DNA from 2 places in the Streptomyces alboniger genome. Region 2 is predicted to be linked to the other one. Evidence: riboswitches for the same ligand, from Rfam matches in the RefSeq annotation. Region 2 holds a riboswitch; the other holds the start of a gene.
The links. Region 2 has a riboswitch for S-adenosylmethionine ahead of CP975_RS09385 (aminotransferase class V-fold PLP-dependent enzyme). Riboswitches for the same ligand answer to the same signal wherever they lie in the genome.
Positions count from the first base shown of each region.

Region 1: it holds a riboswitch for S-adenosylmethionine, as region 2 does, so the genes downstream of both, thrC (threonine synthase) here and CP975_RS09385 (aminotransferase class V-fold PLP-dependent enzyme) in region 2, are expected to answer to the same signal.

Region 1 is NZ_CP023695.1:3,590,121-3,599,985, forward strand. It holds gene CP975_RS15765 (lipase family protein) at 127-1,401, shown strand; gene groL (chaperonin GroEL) at 1,486-3,111, opposite strand; gene CP975_RS15775 (cold-shock protein) at 3,430-3,633, opposite strand; gene CP975_RS15780 (ubiquitin-like small modifier protein 1) at 4,055-4,330, opposite strand; gene thrC (threonine synthase) at 4,427-5,731, opposite strand; SAM riboswitch class I at 5,749-5,898, opposite strand; gene CP975_RS15790 (glucosyl-3-phosphoglycerate synthase) at 6,070-7,014, shown strand; gene CP975_RS15795 (alpha,alpha-trehalose-phosphate synthase (UDP-forming)) at 7,068-8,492, shown strand; gene otsB (trehalose-phosphatase) at 8,547-9,419, opposite strand; gene CP975_RS15805 (DUF3263 domain-containing protein) at 9,439-9,684, opposite strand; gene CP975_RS15810 (ABC transporter substrate-binding protein) at 9,694-9,865, opposite strand, start outside.
Region 2 is NZ_CP023695.1:2,125,448-2,135,312, reverse strand. It holds gene CP975_RS09420 (L,D-transpeptidase) at 1-214, shown strand, start outside; gene CP975_RS09415 (hypothetical protein) at 288-689, opposite strand; gene ctaE (aa3-type cytochrome oxidase subunit III) at 890-1,510, shown strand; gene qcrC (cytochrome bc1 complex diheme cytochrome c subunit) at 1,589-2,398, shown strand; gene qcrA (cytochrome bc1 complex Rieske iron-sulfur subunit) at 2,395-3,456, shown strand; gene qcrB (cytochrome bc1 complex cytochrome b subunit) at 3,461-5,080, shown strand; gene trpD (anthranilate phosphoribosyltransferase) at 5,233-6,297, shown strand; SAM riboswitch class IV at 6,398-6,515, shown strand; gene CP975_RS09385 (aminotransferase class V-fold PLP-dependent enzyme) at 6,702-8,084, shown strand; gene CP975_RS09380 (Lrp/AsnC family transcriptional regulator) at 8,132-8,413, opposite strand; gene CP975_RS09375 (rhomboid family intramembrane serine protease) at 8,410-9,144, opposite strand; gene CP975_RS09370 (hypothetical protein) at 9,302-9,541, shown strand; gene CP975_RS09365 (NYN domain-containing protein) at 9,576-9,865, shown strand, end outside.

The sequences.
Region 1 (9,865 bases), 1.5 Mb from region 2:
AGGGCGATGAACGGCCGAAGCCGCCCTGTCCGAAAGGGCCCCGGCCGACTGTCGGCAGCCGACGGACGTACCCAAGATGGCGCCGAACGGCACCAGCACCGGTGGACCGACCCGAGGGGACCCGCAATGACCGACCCCAACCACCCCGACGCCCTCACCGAAGCCGACGCCCGGCGCATCTCCGAGGCCTTCGGGGCCGCCGCCCGCGTCACCCTGGCCCCGGGACCGAGGCAGGCCCGGGAGGCGCCCGCCGCCGCGCCCGAGCCGGACGACGAGTGGGCGCTGCCCGAGGGGCGGGCCTGGGTGTACCTCGCCGACCGGACGCGCGGGCTGACCCGGCCCGTCATCCTCGGCGACGGGTTCAACTCGGGTCCGAGCGACCTCAACTACTCCTGGGAGATCCTGGAGCGCGGCCCGTACCCGTTCGTCGGCGAACTGCGCCGCCGCGGCTACGACGTCATCCTGCTCGGCTTCGACGAGCGCGGCGCGTCCATCCTCGACAACGCCAAGGTCGCGCGGGCCGCCATCCGCGAGGCCATCGCACGGCGCGACGGCGACCACCCGCTGACCGTCGGCGGCTTCAGCATGGGCGGCCTCGTCACCCGCTACGCGCTCGCCAAGATGGAACACGACGGCGGCCCGGAGAACGACCACCAGACCGCCCTGTACTTCTCCTACGACAGTCCGCACCGCGGCGCCTGGATCCCCCTCGCCCTCCAGTCGTTCGCCCACTACATCCGGCGCCTCAACGCGGCCTTCTCCGAGCAGATCAACAGCCCGGCCGCCCGCCAGCTGCTGTGGCAGCACATCACCGAGTGGGACGACAGCCCCGAGACGGACAAGGAGCGCGGCACGTTCCTCGCCGAGCTGGAGCGCGTCGGCGGCTGGCCGAAGCGGCCGAAGAAGATCGGCGTGGCCAACGGCGTACGCATCGGGCAGAGCAACGGCGTCCGACCGGGCGAGAAGGCCTTCCACGGCAAGGGCCTCGCCATCACCGGCACCCACCTGCACACCCAGTCCGTCGGCGAGGACCAACTCGTCGCCCAGTTGCGGGTCGTGACCCTGCGCAAGCCCCGCATCCGCACCTCGGGGATCCCCGAGATCGACGGCGCCCCCGGCGGCACCCTGGAGGGCTTCGGCATCCTCGCCGACGAGCTGAACAAGATCCCCGCGCTCATCGGGCTCGGCTCCCAGGCCGACGTCCGCGCCCACTGCTTCGTCCCGACCGTCAGCGCGATCGCCCTGCGCGACATCGACAGCCACGAGAAGCTGTACGAACCGATCACGGCCGCCGAGGACGAACTGAGCGAACTGGACGAGTTCCGCTGCGCCTCGAAGAACGAGGGCCACACCCTCGTCACCGAGGAACTCTGCGCCTGGATCATGGACCGGCTGCCGTAGCCGGAGAACGCCCGAGGGCGGCACCCCTTCCTGAGAAGGGGTGCCGCCCTCGGTACGTAAGGACAGTGATCAACCAGAGGTCGATCAGAAGTCCATGTCACCGCCCGGCATGCCGCCGCCGGCCGGGGCAGCGCCCGCCTTCTCCGGCTTGTCGGCGATGACGGCCTCGGTGGTGAGGAACAGCGCGGCGATCGACGCGGCGTTCTGGAGGGCGGAGCGCGTGACCTTCGCCGGGTCGAGGATGCCCTCGGCGATCATGTCGACGTACTCACCCGTCGCGGCGTTCAGGCCGTGGCCGACGGTCAGGTTGCGCACCTTCTCGACGACGACACCGCCCTCAAGGCCGGCGTTGACCGCGATCTGCTTCAGCGGGGCCTCCAGGGCCAGCTTCACAGCGGCGGCACCCGTGGCCTCGTCGCCTTCCAGCTCAAGCTTCTCGAAGACGGCGGAAGCCTGGATGAGGGCCACGCCACCACCGGCGACGATGCCCTCCTCGACGGCCGCCTTCGCGTTGCGAACGGCGTCCTCGATGCGGTGCTTGCGCTCCTTGAGCTCGACCTCGGTCGCGGCACCGGCCTTGATGACGGCCACGCCGCCCGCGAGCTTCGCCAGGCGCTCCTGGAGCTTCTCGCGGTCGTAGTCCGAGTCGCTGTTCTCGATCTCGGCGCGGATCTGGTTGACGCGGCCCTGGACCTGGTCGCTGTCACCGGCGCCGTCGACGATGGTCGTCTCGTCCTTGGTGATGACGACCTTGCGGGCGCGGCCGAGCAGGTCGAGACCGGCGTTCTCCAGCTTGAGGCCGACCTCCTCGGAGATGACGGTGCCACCGGTGAGGATGGCGATGTCGCCGAGCATGGCCTTGCGGCGGTCACCGAAGCCCGGGGCCTTGACGGCGACGGACTTGAAGGTGCCACGGATCTTGTTGACGACGAGCGTGGACAGCGCCTCGCCCTCGACGTCCTCCGCGATGATCAGCAGCGGCTTGCCCGACTGCATGACCTTCTCCAGCAGCGGAAGGAGGTCCTTCACGTTGGAGATCTTGGAGTTGACGATCAGGATGTACGGGTCGTCGAGCGACGCCTCCATACGCTCCATGTCGGTGGCGAAGTACGCCGAGATGTAGCCCTTGTCGAAGCGCATACCCTCGGTGAGCTCCAGCTCCAGACCGAAGGTCTGGGACTCCTCGACGGTGATGACGCCTTCCTTGCCGACCTTGTCCATGGCCTCGGCGATCAGCTCGCCGATCTGGGTGTCGGCGGCGGAGATGGAGGCCGTGGAAGCGATCTGCTCCTTGGTCTCGACATCCTTCGCCTGCTCGAGGAGGGCACCGGAGACGGCCTCGACGGCCTTCTCGATGCCGCGCTTGAGGGCCATCGGGTTGGCACCGGCGGCCACGTTGCGCAGACCCTCGCGCACCAGGGCCTGGGCCAGGACGGTCGCGGTCGTCGTGCCGTCACCGGCGACGTCGTCCGTCTTCTTCGCGACCTCCTTGACCAGCTCGGCGCCGATCTTCTCGTACGGGTCCTCGAGCTCGATCTCCTTGGCGATGGAAACACCATCGTTGGTGATCGTGGGGGCGCCCCACTTCTTCTCGAGGACGACGTTGCGACCCTTGGGGCCCAGGGTCACCTTGACGGCGTCGGCGAGCTGGTTCATGCCGCGCTCGAGGCCGCGCCGTGCCTCCTCGTCGAACGCGATGATCTTGGCCATGTGAAGTGGTCCTCCCGGACAGGGGTGGCATGCTCCGGATCGACGTCGGTGCCCGCGACGGACGGCCTGCAAACCTTGTGGTTCCTTGCCCCACTCGGCCTGCGGACCTCACCGGCCCGATCCAAGTTCTGTCACTCTCACTGGGAGAGTGCTAAGCCCAATGATTAGCACTCGACCCCTGCGAGTGCAAGCGCCTCTCCCGGATCCCCGGAGGCGCTCCGGTCCTACCCGCGGGCGCGCGGGCGCACACGAGGGGCCCGTACCCCCATGGGATACGAGCCCCTCGCGATGCTTGCTTCGGTGGTCGGTCGCGCCGAGCTAGACGGCGAGCTTGACCATGTCCGCCTGCGGACCCTTCTGGCCCTGCGAGATCTCGAACTCGACTCGCTGACCTTCTTCAAGGGTGCGGTAACCGTCCATCTGGATCGCGCTGTAGTGGACGAAAACATCCGCACCACCGTCGACCGCGATGAAGCCGTACCCCTTCTCCGCGTTGAACCACTTGACGGTGCCCTGAGCCATGCCTAACTCCCCTATTACTGGCCCTTGCACAGGACCGCACTTCGCGGACCCGGGTCAGACCTCACCCCCCACTGGTTGGGGGTGTGCGCCGGAACGCGTCGACCGCCGCTGAATGTATCTGTCCAACTGCCCTCTGCAACAGGTCAATCGGACGAGAATTCTGAGCACCCGCGAACGGGAATATGCGGAGAATTCGCCAGAAGCCGGGGCAAGTCGGGCCCGACAAATGGCACATGCGACTCAAAAGGGTGGCTCGCTTTGGCTGCTTCTTGTCGACTCCGGGCCGAGTTCGTATATGCGCTCGGCACAAACGGAGAAGCGCCTTTCCCAACTGTACCGCGCTCAACCATCCAGAATTGCCCCCTCCGTTTGTCTCCCGGAGGGGGCAATTCTGGTTACGCAGGAAAGTTGCGGAAATAGATCATCCGCCGGCGACCGCCGGAATGATCGAGACGCCGGCGCCGTCCGGAGTGGCCGTCTCCAGGCCCTGTTCGAAGCGGACGTCGTCGTCGTTCACGTACACGTTGACGAAGCGCCGCAGCTTGCCCTGGTCGTCCAGGACACGGGCGGCGATGCCGGTGTGGTTCTTCTCCAGATCGGCGATGACCTCACCGAGGGTGCCCCCCTCGGCGACGACCTCGGCCTTGCCGCCGGTGTAGGTGCGGAGGATGGTGGGGATACGAACGTTCACGCTCATGGGGTTCACCTCAGAAATACGGGGATGGGGGCGCCCCGTCAGGGGCGCGGGGAACTGCGCGACCAGCCACAGCCGTCCCGCAGGGAAGCAACAACCTCAGTTGGCGAGACCCGCGGAGCGAAACGCCTCAAGGCTCGGCTTGATGGTCGCGGTGGCCTGCGACGTCTCAGCGACAGCGTCCAGCGTCTTCAGGCCGTCCCCGGTGTTGAGCACGACCGTGGTGAGGGACGGATCGAGCAGCCCCGCCTCGACGAGCTTCTTGGTGACGCCCACCGTCACACCGCCCGCGGTCTCCGCGAAGATCCCCTCGGTCCGAGCGAGGAGCTTGATCGCGTCGACGACCTGCTCGTCGTTCACGTCCTCCACGGCCCCGCCCGTGCGCCGCGCGATGTCCAGCACGTACGGCCCGTCCGCGGGGTTGCCGATGGCCAGCGACTTGGCGATCGTGTTCGGCTTCTGCGGGCGCACGACGTCATGCCCGGCCTTGAACGCGGCCGACACGGGCGAGCAGCCTTCCGCCTGGGCGCCGAAGATCTTGTAGGGCTTATCGGCCACGAGGCCGAGCGCGATCAGCTCCTTCAGACCCTTGTCGATCTTCGTGAGCTGCGAGCCCGAGGCGATCGGGATGACGAGCTGATCCGGCAGCTCCCACCCCAGCTGCTCGCAGATCTCGTACGCGAGGGTCTTGGAACCCTCGCCGTAGTACGGCCGCAGATTGACGTTGACGAAGCCCCAGCCCTCGCCCAGTGGGTCGCCGATCAGCTCGGAGCAGAAGCGGTTCACATCGTCGTAGTTGCCCTCGATGCCGACGAGTTCACCGCCGTAGACCGCGGCCATGACGACCTTGCCCTGCTCCAGGTCGTGCGGGATGAACACGCAGGACCGGAAGCCGGCGCGGGCGGCGGCGGCGCCGACGGCGCCCGCGAGGTTGCCGGTGGAGGAGCAGGAGAGGGTGGTGAAGCCGAAGGCCCTGGCCGCTTCGAGCGCCTGCGCGACGACACGGTCCTTGAAGGAGTGCGTGGGGTTCCCGGAGTCGTCCTTGACGAACAACTTGCCCTGCTCGACGCCGAGTTCACGCGCGAGGTTGTCGGCCTTGACGAGCTGGGTCCAGCCGGGGTTGAGGTTCGGCTTGTCGGCGACGTCGGCGGGGACGGGCAGGAGCGGGGCGTAGCGCCAGATGTTGGCGGGGCCCGCCTCGATCCGCTTGCGCAGGGCTTCCGGGTCGCCGAGGGGAAGGTCGTACGCGACTTCGAGGGGTCCGAAACACTCGGCGCAGGCGAAGATCGGGCCGAGCGGGAACGTGGTGCCGCACTCTCGGCAGGAGAGTCCCGAAGCGGGCCCGAGGTCTACGGAAGAGACGGAAGAGGTGGTGCTTTCGGTGGCGACGGTCTGCACAGCCATGGAGGCGAGGCCCTTTCTCCTCATCTTCCCCGCGGCGCATCTCGCCGCGAGACGGAATTGGCACCTTCCCGAGCCGGGAGCCTCGCGGCGCTGAACTGCGCACGAGACCGGCTGGAGGGTTGCCGGGGCTTCAACGGGCCGTATCCCTCTGCCCCTCTGGATGAGCGGTATTCGATTGTGGGTTTCAGTTGTCTGTGGGTTTCAGTTGTCGATCTCACGCGACGGCGACCCCGACATGCGATGGTCACCGGCGTTGTTCAAGACTGTAACCGAAGCCCTGGACCCTTGAGATAGTCGTCCGAACCGCGAGATGGATCACATACGGGAGGACTCCGACCGTGCTGGAAGAGGCCGAGCGCTGGCTGAGCAGGCGTTCCTGGTCGGTCGCCGACCGCCCGCTGGACCGGCTGGCCGCGGCCAAGCGCGCGTCCGGCGCGTCGGTGAGCGTCGTGCTGCCCGCGCTGGACGAGCAGGCGACGGTCGGCGCGATCGTCTCCGAGATCCGCCGCGAGCTGATCGAGAAGACCTCGCTGGTCGACGAGCTTGTGGTGATCGACTCCGGTTCCTCGGACCGTACGGCGCAGGTGGCCCGGGAGGCGGGCGCCAAGGTCGTGCACCGGGACGAGATCCTGCCGCGCATCGCGCCGCTGCCCGGCAAGGGCGAGGTGCTGTGGCGCTCGCTCCTTGTGACGAGCGGTGACATCGTCGCGTTCGTCGACGCGGACCTGAGGGAGTTCTCCGCGGACTTCGTCTCGGGGATCGTGGGCCCGCTCCTGACCGATCCCGACGTGGCCTTCGTGAAGGCGATGTACGACCGTCCGCTCGGCGAGGCGACCGGCCAGGGCGGCCGGGTCACCGAGCTGATGGCGCGCCCGCTGCTGAACATGCACTGGCCGCTGCTCGCCGGGTTCGTCCAGCCGCTGGGCGGCGAGTACGCGGCCCGCAGGTCCCTCCTGGAGCGGCTGCCGTTCCCCGTCGGGTACGGCGTGGAGCTGGGCCTGCTCGTCGACGCGCTGCACACGGTCGGCCTGGACGCGCTGGCGCAGGTGGACGTCGGCGTACGCAAGCACCGCCACCAGGACGGGCAGGCGCTCGGGCGGATGGCGGCGGCGATCTACCGGACGGCGCAGGTGCGGCTCGCGCGCGGGCACCTCGTACGCCCGGAGCTGACGCAGTTCGAGCGGGGTGAGCGGGGCTTCGTGCCGCGGACGTACGCGGTGGACACGGAGGAGCGGCCGCCGATGACGGGCATCGCGGAGTACGCGCACCGACGCGTGGCGTGAGCGCCTGACGGTCGTACGTTTGCCCGGCCCCGGGACGGGCTACGTTTTGCCACATGGTGTCCGAGCCCCGAACAGCAGCAGCGCAGGTACTCGTCGCGTCCAACCGCGGCCCCGTCTCGTACTCCGTGGGGAAGGACGGGGAGCTGACCGCCAAGCGCGGCGGCGGCGGTCTCGTCTCCGGGCTGAGCGCCATCGGTGACTCCCCCGAGGACCCCGCCGCCCTGTGGGTGTGCGCGGCGCTCGGCGAGGGCGACCGGGAGGCGGTGCGGCGCGGCGTCGGCGAGCCGGGCGTGCGGATGCTCGACATCGACGCGGGCTCGCGCGAGGGCGTGCACGCGGCGGCGTACAACGGCATCGCCAACTCGGTCCTGTGGTTCGTCCACCACATGCTGTACCAGACGCCGCTGGAACCGGCGTTCGGCCCGGAGTTCCGCGCGCAGTGGGCGGCGTACGAGACGTACAACCGGGCGTTCGCCGAGGCGCTGGCCGCGGAGGCCGCCCCCGGGGCCTCGGTCCTCGTGCAGGACTACCACCTGACGCTGGTGCCCGGGATGCTCCGCGAGCTGCGCGACGACGTGCGGATCGGCCACTTCTCGCACACCCCGTGGGCGCCGGCCGACTACTTCCGGATGCTGCCGGACGACGTGGCCGAGCAGGTGCTGCGCGGGATGCTCGGCGCCGACCGGCTCGGGTTCCTCACCGGGCGCTGGGCGGACGCGTTCACGGAGTGCTGTGTGCGGCTGCTCGGCGGGACGTCGGGGACGCGCATCGGGGTGCACGGCCTCGGTGCCGACGCGGACTTCCTGCGGGAGCGTTCGCGGCGGGACGACGTCGAGGAGCGGATGGCGACGCTGCGGGAGCAGATCGGCGAGGGCCGCAAGGCGATCGTGCGGGTGGACAGGACGGAGCTGTCCAAGAACATCGTGCGGGGCATGCTGGCCTACCGCGAGCTTCTGGAGACCCGCCCCGAGTGGCGCGAGCGGGTCGTCCACGTCGCCTTCGCCTACCCCTCGCGGCAGGACCTGGCGGTGTACCGGGAGTACACCGCGGAGGTCTCGCGGGTCGCCGAGGAGATCAACTCCACGTACGGGACGCCCGGCTGGACGCCGGTGATCCTGCACGTCGACGACGACTTCGCGCGCTCGCTCGCGGCGTACCGGCTCGCGGACGTGGCGCTGGTCAACCCCATCCGGGACGGCATGAACCTCGTCGCGAAGGAGGTGCCCGTCGTCTCCGACGAGGGGTGCGCGCTGGTGCTCTCGCGGGAGGCGGGGGCGTTCGAGGAGCTGGGCGAGGACGCGATTCCGGTCAACCCTTATGACGTGACAGCGACGGCGGAGGCGTTGCACGCGGGGCTTTCTATGCCGGTCGGGGAGCGGGCCGAGCGGACCAAGCGGCTCGCCGCGGCGGCTACGGCGTTGCCGCCCGCGCAGTGGTTCCTGGACCAGCTGCACGCGCTGACCGGCGATCGTCCCTAGACCGCCGCTTCGCGGCGGGTGTCTCCCACCCACCCACCCGTTTGCCCCGCGCTATCAGGCTAGGTGGCGTGCGAGGGCGTTGAGGAGAGCCACCACTCCGCCGGGGCCGTCCACCACCAGGTCGGCCCGGTCGGAGAGTTCCGTGACCTCCGCGCTGCCGCTGCACACCAGCAGGCCCGCCATGCCGTCCGAGCGGAGCTTCTCGACGGCGGCGAAGGCGGGCAGGTCGCCCAGGTCGTCACCGGCGTAGAGCACGGACTCCGCGCCGACCTCCCGCAGGTACGCGGCGAGGGCCACGCCCTTGTCCATGCCCGGCGGGCGCAGCTCCAGGACCATGCGGCCCGGCTCGACGATCAGGCCGTGCCGGTGCGCCAGCTCGGCGAGCGGTGCGCGCAGCGCGTCGAAGGCGGCCTGCGGGTCCCGCGCGCGGCGCGTGTGGACCGCCACCGCGCGGCCCTTCTCCTCTATCCAGGTGCCGCGCCAGGCGTCGATCGCGTCGAGGAACCCGGGAAGCTCGGCGCGCACGGCAGCGACCCCGGGGTGCGGCTCGGCCGCCTGGACGGTGCCGGTGACCGCGTCCCAGCGCTCGGCGCCGTAGTGCCCGAGGACCACGAGGTGTTCGAGGCCCGGCACGCCCGCGAAGCCGCCGTAGCGCACGGCGACGCCCGCCGGGCGGCCCGTGACCACGGCGACGGACCGCAGGCGCGGGGCGAGCGCGGCGAGCGCGGGCACGGCGTCCGGGTGGGCGCGGGCCTGCTCGGGGTCGGGCACGATCGCGGCGAGCGTGCCGTCGAAGTCGAGGGCCACGACGGACCGGTCGGGCCGCGCGAGAAGCGCGGCGAGGCCGTCCCGCCCGGCGGACGTCACGGGTTCGGGCAGGCCGGGACGTCCGGCCCGGTCGGGCTGCGCGTACGTAGGGTCACCCATGGGCCCGACCTTAACCGCGTCAGCGCTCGTCGCGCCGTGACTCCCGTACCCGGCGCAGTCGATTGACCGTAATCGGGTCGTGCGCGAGGGCGCGGGGGTCGTCGAGGAGGGCGTTCAGGAGCTGGTAGTAGCGCACGGGGACCATGCCAAGCTCCTCGCGGACGGCACGTTCCTTGGCGCCCGGACCCGGCCAGGCGCGCCGTTCGAGGGCGAGTACGGCGCGATCGCGCGCGGAGAGGCCCTCAGCGGGTTCCTGGTCGGTCATGCGGCCACGCTATTCCGCGTTCTCCGCGGTCGCCGCCTTGTTCTGGATCTGGCCGAGGATCGAGGAGGGGTTGCCGTTCTTGTCGACGGTCCTGCCGATGTTCTGCTTGATGGACGCCGAGACCTGCGCCCACGACGTCTTGCCCACCGGGTAGAGCTGCGAGGTCGGCAGCTCCTTGAGG
Region 2 (9,865 bases):
CACGGGGAACGCCGCCTGGTTCTACGAGACCGTGCGGCAGGGCGACCTCGTGAAGGTCGTCAACAGCTACGGCGAGGACATGCCGACGTTCGGCAACGGCCTCGGCGACTGGAACATGAGCTGGCAGAACTGGCGCAAGGGCAGCGCGCTGCTCGCCGGCACCAAGGAAGGCCCCTCGGCGGCCGACGCGGCCCGACTGCGCCCGCAGGTCTGACGGCGGCGCAGCGGACAGCACAGAGGGCCCCACGCCGAGGCGTGAGACCCTTCACCGAGCGAGCGGGGCTCCGTCAGGCCTCCACGGCCCGCCTGCTGCGCAGCAGAGCGGCCAGCGCGTCCGCGAACTCGACCGGCTCGACCGGAAGGGTCACCGCCGCTTCCGCGCGGCTCCAGGTGGCCAGCCAGGCGTCCTGAGGGCGCCCGATGAGCAGCAGCACGGGCGGCGCCTGGAAGATCTCGTCCTTGATCTGCCGGCACACCCCCATGCCGCCCGCGGGCTTCGCCTCGCCGTCGAGCACACAGGCGTCGACGCCGCCCTGGTCCAGGTGCTTGAGCACGGCGGGCAGCGTGGCGCACTCGATGAACTCGACCTCGGGAACGTCCGTCGCCGGCCTGCGCCCGGTGGCCAACCGGACTTGCTCGCGGGTGCTCGCGTTGTCGCTGTAGACCAGCACCGTTGCGGTCGGCTGCATTGTTCCTCCAGATCATCGAGCTGGGCTGAGCTGAGCTGTGCCGTCATGGGATCGGGAACCGATGCGCGGATGCTACTCCTCCCGACACCCCGTCAACAGCGCTTCGGACAGGCCTCCGATGGGCCATACGGGCAGGACACACCCCGCAGACACTCCGAACGGCACCCCCCGGGGTGAGGGCGGGATAAGCGACCGACATAATGTCGGTCGTGGCGACAGCAACGACAGTAGATACCGGGCACGCGCACCCGCCGGTCAATCGACCGAACCTCACCAGCGTCGGAACCATCATCTGGCTGAGTTCCGAGCTGATGTTCTTCGCGGCCCTCTTCGCGATGTACTTCACCCTGCGATCGGTGACAGGTCCTGATCACTGGAAGGAAATGGCCTCGGCCCTTAACTTCCCGTTCTCGGCGACGAACACCACCATCCTGGTGCTCTCCTCCCTCACGTGTCAGCTCGGCGTCTTCGCCGCTGAGCGTGGCGACGTGAAGAAGCTCCGGATGTGGTTCATCGTCACCTTCATCATGGGTGCGATCTTCATCGGCGGTCAGGTGTACGAGTACACCGAGCTGGTCAAGAAGGACGGGCTCTCGCTCTCCTCCGACCCGTACGGCTCGGTCTTCTACCTGACCACCGGCTTCCACGGACTGCATGTGACAGGCGGCCTGATCGCCTTCCTGCTGGTCCTCGGCCGCACCTACGCGGCCAGGAAGTTCACCCATGAACAGGCGACCGCAGCCATCGTCGTGTCCTACTACTGGCACTTCGTCGATGTGGTCTGGATCGGCCTCTTCGCCACGATCTACATGATCAAGTAATCGGCGGGGGTCGCTCACGCGACGTACCGACACATTCCAGAAGCATCGACGCAGAAGATCCTGACACCGGGGTAATCCGTGAAAAAGCTCTCCGCACGACGACGCCATCCGCTGGCGGCGGTCGTCGTCCTACTCCTCGCGCTGGCGGCCACCGGGGGGCTGTACGCCGCGTTCGCGCCGGCGGACAAGGCGCAAGCCGACGAAACCGCCCAGTCCCTCGCCATCGACGAGGGCAAGAAGCTCTACGCCGTGGGCTGCTCCAGCTGCCACGGAACCGGCGGTCAGGGCTCCTCCGACGGTCCGAGCCTGGTGGGCGTGGGCGCCGCGGCGGTCGACTTCCAGGTCGGCACCGGGCGCATGCCGCTCCAGCAGCAGGGCGCCCAGGCGCCCAAGAAGAAGGTCATCTACAACCAGGCCCAGATCGACCAGCTGGCGGCGTACATCTCGTCGCTGGGTGCCGGTCCCTCGGTCCCCACCGAGAAGCAGTACAGCCCGGACGGGGCGGACATCGCCAAGGGTGGCGAGCTGTTCCGCACCAACTGCGCCCAGTGCCACAACTTCACCGGTGAAGGTGGCGCGCTGACGCACGGCAAGTTCGCGCCGTCGCTCGAAGGTGTCTCTCCGAAGCACATCTACGAGGCCATGCAGACCGGCCCGCAGAACATGCCGTCCTTCCCCGACACGACGATGCCGGAGAAGGAGAAGAAGGAGATCATCGCGTACCTCGACGCGGTCAACGGCGAGAAGACCCAGAGCCCTGGGGGTCTCAAGCTGGGTGGACTGGGCCCGGTCAGTGAAGGCCTCTTCGGCTGGATCTTCGGTCTCGGCTCGCTGATCGCGGTCGCCGTGTGGGTCGCCGCTCGGACCGCAAAGGCCAAGAAGTCATGAGTAGCCAAGAGATTCCAGAAGAGAACCTGCCCAGCAAGCAGGTGACCGAGCCCGAGCACGGTTCGGTCGCGGTCGCGGACGAGAACCCGTTCGCCGACCCGGGCCTTCCGCCCCACCAGCACCGCATCCAGGACATCGACGAGCGGGCCGCGAAGCGCTCCGAGCGTGCGATCGCGTTCATGTTCACGCTGTCCATGCTCGCCACGGTCGGCTTCATCGCCTCGTTCGTCACCATCCCGGCGGACAAGAGCATCTACGTCTGGCCGATCGGGCACATCAGCGGTCTGAACTTCGCCCTGGGGCTCACCCTCGGCCTGGCGCTCTTCTGCATCGGCGCGGGCGCGGTCCACTGGGCCCGCACCCTGATGTCCGACGTGGAGGTCGCCGACGAGCGTCACCCGATCGAGGCCGAGCCCGAGGTCAAGGCCAAGGTCATGGCCGACTTCAAGGCCGGTGCCGAGGAGTCGCAGTTCGGTCGGCGCAAGCTGATCCGCAACACGATGTTCGGCGCGCTCGCCCTGGTTCCGCTCTCCGGCGTCGTCCTCCTGCGCGACCTCGGTCCGCTGCCCGAGGACAAGCTCCGGCACACCAAGTGGGCCAAGGGCAAGAAGCTCGTCAACATGAACACGCACGAGCCGCTGCGCCCCTCGGACGTGCAGGTCGGTTCGCTGACGTTCGCCATGCCCGAGGGCATGTCGGAGCACGACCACGACTTCCAGACCCAGATCGCCAAGGCCGCCCTGATGATCGTCCGGATCCAGCCGGAGAACATCAAGGACAAGCGCGAGCTGGAGTGGTCGCACGAGGGCGTCGTCGCGTACTCCAAGATCTGCACCCACGTGGGCTGCCCGATCTCCCTGTACGAGCAGCAGACGCACCACGTCCTCTGCCCGTGCCACCAGTCCACCTTCGACCTCTCCGACGGTGCCCGAGTGATCTTCGGCCCCGCTGGTCACGCCCTGCCGCAGCTGCGCATCGGTGTGAACGAGGAGGGCTACCTCGAGGCGCTCGGCGACTTCGAAGAGCCCGTCGGTCCTGCCTTCTTCGAGAGGGGCTGACCTGATGAGCAGCGACAACAAGAAGAAGGCACCCGCCGGCGAGCGGGTGGCCGACTGGGCCGACGGCCGTCTTGGGATCTACTCCCTGGCCAAGGCCAACATGCGCAAGATCTTCCCGGACCACTGGTCCTTCATGCTCGGCGAGATCTGCATGTACAGCTTCATCATCATCATCCTCACGGGTGTGTACCTGACGCTGTTCTTCCACCCGTCGATGAACGAGGTGGAGTACCACGGCAGCTACGTCCCGCTCCAGGGACAGCTGATGTCCGAGGCGTTCAACTCGACCATGCACATCTCCTTCGATGTGCGCGGTGGTCTGCTGATCCGGCAGATCCACCACTGGGCGGCGCTGATCTTCCTCGCCGGCATGTTCGTGCACATGATGCGCGTGTTCTTCACGGGCGCCTTCCGCAAGCCGCGTGAGGTCAACTGGCTGTTCGGCTTCCTGCTGTTCGTCCTCGGCATGTTCACCGGCTTCACCGGTTACTCGCTCCCGGACGACCTGCTCTCCGGCACCGGTGTCCGCTTCATGCAGGGTGCGATCCTGTCCGTCCCGGTCGTCGGCACGTACCTGTCGATGTTCCTGTTCGGCGGCGAGTTCCCCGGCGGCGACTTCGTGGCCCGGTTCTACTCGGTCCACATCCTGCTGCTGCCCGGCATCATGCTCGGCCTGATGGTGGCGCACCTGATCCTGGTCTTCTACCACAAGCACACGCAGTTCGCGGGCCCCGGCAAGAGCAACAAGAACGTCGTCGGCATGCCGCTGCTGCCCGTGTACATGGCCAAGGCCGGAGGCTTCTTCTTCCTGGTCTTCGGTGTCATCGCGGCCATCTCGGCGATCGCCTCGATCAACCCGATCTGGGCCATCGGCCCGTACCGCCCGGACCAGGTGTCGACCGGCGCCCAGCCCGACTGGTACATGGGCTTCGCCGAGGGCCTGATCCGTGTCATGCCGGGCTGGGAGATCAACCTCTGGGGTCACACGCTCGTCCTGGGCGTCTTCATCCCGCTGGTCATCTTCCCGCTGGTCCTCGCGGCGATCGCGGTCTACCCGTTCATCGAGTCCTGGGTCACCGGGGACAAGCGCGAGCACCACATCCTGGACCGCCCGCGCAACGCCCCGACCCGTACGGCCTTCGGTGTCGCCTGGATCACCGCGTACATGGTCATGCTCATCGGTGGTGGTAACGACCTGTGGGCCACGCACTTCCACCTGTCGCTGAACGCGATCACCTGGTTCGTCCGGATCTTCTTCTTCGCCGGACCGGTCATCGCCTTCATCGTCACCAAGCGGATCTGCCTGGGTCTCCAGCGCCGCGACAAGGACAAGGTGCTGCACGGCCGCGAGTCGGGCATCATCAAGCGCCTGCCGCACGGTGAGTTCATCGAGGTCCACGAGCCGCTCGACCAGGGGCAGCTGCACACGCTCACCGCGCACGAGCAGTACGCGCCGGTCGAGATCGGCCCGACGGTCGACGAGAACGGTGTCGAGCGCAAGGTGTCCGGTACGCAGAAGCTCCGGGCCAAGCTCTCCAAGGGCTACTACGGGGAGGACAACCAGATCCCCAAGCCCACCGCCGAGGAGTACAAGGAGATCACCAGCGGCCACGGCCACCACTGATCGCCTGAAGGTCTGACCAGATCGCCACGGCGAGAGCCCCGTCCAGTTCATGGACGGGGCTCTTTGCCGTCCCGGCGGCTGGATAGGGTGGACCCACCCGACGTGTCGGGTTCCTCTCTTCCCTGTCCGACGGACGAACACCAGGAGCGGCCATGAGCGCTGTGACCCCCGCAGGAGGCACTACCGCGGCGGGCCGTTCCTGGCCCGACGTGCTGAACGGCCTGCTCGACGGGCGCGACCAGAGCGCCGACGACACGGCCTGGGCCATGGACCGCATCATGCGCGGAGAGGCCACCGACGCGCAGATCGCCGGGTTCGCGGTCGCGCTGCGGGCCAAGGGGGAGACCGTCGAGGAGATCTCCGGTCTCGTACGCGCCATGTACGCGCACGCCCGGGTCATCGACGTGCCGGGGCCCAGCGTCGACATCGTCGGCACGGGCGGCGACGGCGCGAAGACCGTCAACATCTCGACCATGTCCGCGATCGTCGTCGCGGGCACGGGCGCGAAGGTCGTCAAGCACGGCAACCGCGCCGCCTCCAGCGCGTCCGGCGCCTCCGACGTACTGGAGAAGCTCGGCGTCAACCTGGACCTCTCGCCGCAGCGGGTCGTCGAGGTGGCCGAGGAAGCGGGCATCACGTTCTGCTTCGCGGTGAAGTTCCATCCGGCGCTGCGCCATGTGGCCCCCGCCCGCAGGGAGCTGGGGATCCGCACGACCTTCAACTTCCTCGGTCCGCTCACCAACCCCGCCAAGGTGCGGGCCCAGGCCACCGGGGTCGCCGACGCGCGCGTCGCGCCGATCGTCGCCGGGGTGCTCGCCGAGCGCGGCTCGTCGGCGCTGGTCTTCCGCGGTGACGACGGGCTCGACGAGCTGACGACGACGGCCACCTCACGGGTGTGGGTCGTGCGGGACGGAGCGGTGCGCGAGGAGGCCTTCGACCCCCGTGACGTCGGCATCGACCTGGTGCCCGTCGAGGCGCTGCGCGGCGCGGACGCCTCGTACAACGCGGAGGTCGCCCTGCGGCTGCTCGACGGCGAGAGGGGGCCGGTGCGGGACGCCGTGCTGCTGAACTCGGCGGCGGCGCTGGTCGCCCTCGAACCGACCGACGCGCCCCTGGTGGAGCAGATCCGCGCCGGCATGGAGAAGGCGGCCAGGGGGATCGACTCCGGGGCCGCGAAGAAGGCCCTGGAACGGTGGGTGGCGGCCAGCAACCGCTGACCCTCCCGCCCGTTTCCCGCTCACCCGTGTGACGCAAGGCGCAGTCCGGATTCTGGACTGCGCCTTGCGCGTCGAAGATCGTGTGGCAGGATGCTGGACAGGTCATGAGTGACAGCGACTACGGCCCCGGCCCGCTGTCCGGCAACCCTCCGTCCGTGGCGGGGTGCCCCGGGTGAAGACCAGGTCGTACGCAGCAAGGCGTATGGCAAGCGCGGACCCCTCGCAACCCTGGGGTCCTGGTCCTCAAGGGAGCAGTCTCGTGAGCAAGCGAATGTGACAGGGCTTCTACGCCCCGCCTCCGCACACCCTTCTCCACTCTTCTCCCGCGCCGTCGACGCAAGTCTGATGCAGCTCCGACGCAGCTCCGGCGCGGTGAATTCGCCTGCCTCTCACGGGAGTTCGCCATGTCTGTTTCCGCCGTCGCCGCCGATTCGTCCGTCTGCGCCCCGCTGGCCGTCCTCGGCCGGGACGTCACCGTGCCGCTGGTCACCGGCGGCGAGGTGACGTACGCCGCGCTCGACTACGCGGCGAGCGCACCGGCGCTCCAGCGGGTGTGGGACGACGTGGCCGCGTACGCGCCGTACTACGGCAGCGTGCACCGCGGTGCCGGGTACCTCTCGCAGCTGTCGACCGACCTCTTCGAGAACTCCCGTACCACCGTCGCCGAGTTCCTCGACTGCCGCGAGGACGACCAGGTCGTCTTCACCCGCTCCACCACCGACTCGCTGAACCTGCTGGCAGCCGCCCTGCCCGCCGACTGCCAGGTCTTCGTCTTCGAGACCGAGCACCACGCCTCGCTGCTGCCGTGGCGGGACGCCCGCGTCACCTACCTCAACGCGCCGCGCACCCCCGGCGAGGCCGTCCGGACCCTGGAGCGCGCCCTGGCCGACCGCGATCCCCACGGGCCGGCCCTGGTCTGCGTCACCGGCGCCTCCAACGTCACCGGTGAGCTGTGGCCGGTGCGCGAGCTGGCCGCCGCCGCGCACGCCCACGGCGCCCGGATCGTGCTCGACGCCGCGCAGCTCGCCCCCCACCACCCCGTCTCCGTACGGGAGTTGGACGTCGACTGGGTCGCCTTCTCCGGGCACAAGCTGTACGCGCCCTTCGGCTCGGGCGTCCTCGCGGGCCGCTCCGACTGGCTGCGCGCGGCCGAGCCCTACCTCGCGGGCGGCGGTGCCTCGCGGAAGGTGGCGCGACGCCCCAAGGAAGCAGGCGGCGGCGTGGACGTCGAGTGGCACGACACCGCGGCCCGGCACGAGGCCGGTTCGCCGAACGTCATCGGCGTCTACTCCATCGCCTCCGCCTGCAAGGCGCTCACCGAGGCCGGCTTCGACGAGCTGGTGGCCCGCGAGCGGCACCTGATCCGCACGGTGCGCGAGGGGCTCGCCGAGGTGCCCGCCGTCCGGGTGCTCTCGCTGTTCGGCGACGACGCGCCGCGCGTGGGCGTCATCTCCTTCGTCGTGGACGGCTGGAACAGCTCGCACTTCGCGGCGGCGCTCTCCGCCGAGTACGGCATCGGCGTACGCGACGGCCTGTTCTGCGCCCACCCGCTCGTGCGCACCCTGCTCGGCGGCGAGTCCGACGAGCCCGGCGAGTGCGGCGCCCCTGAGGCCGCGCCCGGCGAGAAGTCGCTCAACGCGATCCGCGTGAGCTTCGGCGCGGGCACCCCCGACGAGCACGTCGAGCGTTTCGTACGCGCCGTCAAGGAGCTGGTGGCGGACGGCGCGCGCTGGAACTACCGCACCGAGGACGGGCGTTGCGTGCCGGACACCGACGCCGCCGTCTGACCCCGGGCAGCCGTAGCCGGTCGCGGACCCTCATGGAGTCCGCGCGGCTACGAGTCGAGGCCGATCGCGAACGCCGCCTCAAGGTCGTGCTGCGAGTACGTGCGGAACGCGACATGCGTGTCGGTCGCCTCCACGCCGGGGATCTTGCTGATCTTCCCCGGGATGACGTCCGCGAGGTCGTCGTGGCGCGGCACGCGGACCATCGCGATCAGGTCGTAGGTGCCGGTCACGGAGAAGACCTCGCTGACCGAGTCGAGCGCGGCGATCGACTCGGCGATCTCCGGAATCCGGTCCACGCTGGTCTTGATGAGCACGATCGCGGTGATCACGGCTGGCTGTCTCCCTCGATGGCCGGTACTGCTGTGGCCTTCACTCTAGTCCTCCGTACAGACCATCCCCAGGCGTAGAGGAACCCGAGCGAGAAGCCCACCAGGTGTGCCAGATACGCCACCCCCGTCCCCTTGCCGCCCTGCCCCGCCGCCAGCCACTGGAGCGTCACCCAGAACGGCAGCACCACCCATGCGGGAAAGCGCAGCGGCAGGAAGAAGAGGAACGGGAAGAGGCTGGTGACGCGTGCCTTCGGGAAGAGATAGAGGAAGGCGCCGAGGACGGCGGAGATCGCCCCCGAGGCCCCGACGAGCGTCTGACCGGACCCCGCGTGCGCCGCGGCGTAGGCGAGGAGGGCGAGATACCCGCAGCTGACGTAGAAGAGCGCGTACGGGAGGTGCCCCATCCGTTCCTCGACCATCGCCCCGAAGACGTACAGGAACAGCATGTTCCCCAGCAGATGCACCCAGCTGCCGTGCACGAACAGCGCGGTGAACGGGCCGAGCGCGGCGCGCGGGACGCCGCTGAACAGCTCGGCGGGCACCACGCCCCAGCGCTCGAAGTAGGCCTGTTGCGCGGCGAGCAGCCGGTCGCCGGTGCCGTAGGCGGGATTGAACCCGGAGACCGGCGAGATCACGAAGACCAGACAGCAGACGGCGATCAGTCCGTACGTCACCGGGGCGGACCGGCCCCTGAGCAGCCGGGCCGCCTTCGGACCCCATGCTTTGATCATGGACAGAGCATGACGTAACGGACGGTACTCGTACAGACCGCCATGCCGCGACGGACGCCGCCGCATGGCGCCCCTTACAGGCCTTAGGGTTACGGGCAATGCGCACCACGGAAAACCGCGTACGTACCACGGCCACCGACGAAAGCGAACAGCCACGATGACGGTTCCCCTGCCGACGGACACCACCCGGTGGCGCTGCACACTCTGCGGCAATCTCACGCGTTTCGACGTGACCCGGACGTCGAAGGTCGTCGAGTATGTGCATCTCGACCTGGCCGGTGAGTCGAACATCGAAGAACGCGAGGTGGTCAGTGAGACCATCGAGTCGGTGCGCTGCCGCTGGTGCAACGCGGTGGATCAGGTGGAACTCGTCGACAGGCCGGGCACCGACTCCTGAGGGAGCGGGGCCCGCACAGCTAGTGGGGTGACGGATGGTGGAGAGCGCAGGCGGGGAGCCGGACGACGGCACCGCTGAGGTGCTCGACCGTCCGCTGCCCGACGGGGTGCGCCGAAGGGTCGTACAGATCGTCTCGGACGGCTTCGGCGGGCTGACCCTGGCCGAATTGCCCGCCCAGCTGCGGCAGTACGCCCGCTTCACGCCCACCCGGCGCGCGAAGTTCGCGGGCAACGCCATGGCGGCGGCGCTGGAGGGCGACACCCTCTTCCGCCAGCGCATCGGCGAACGCCTCAGGGAGGCGCAGCCCGAGCTGGCCGGCGCCCT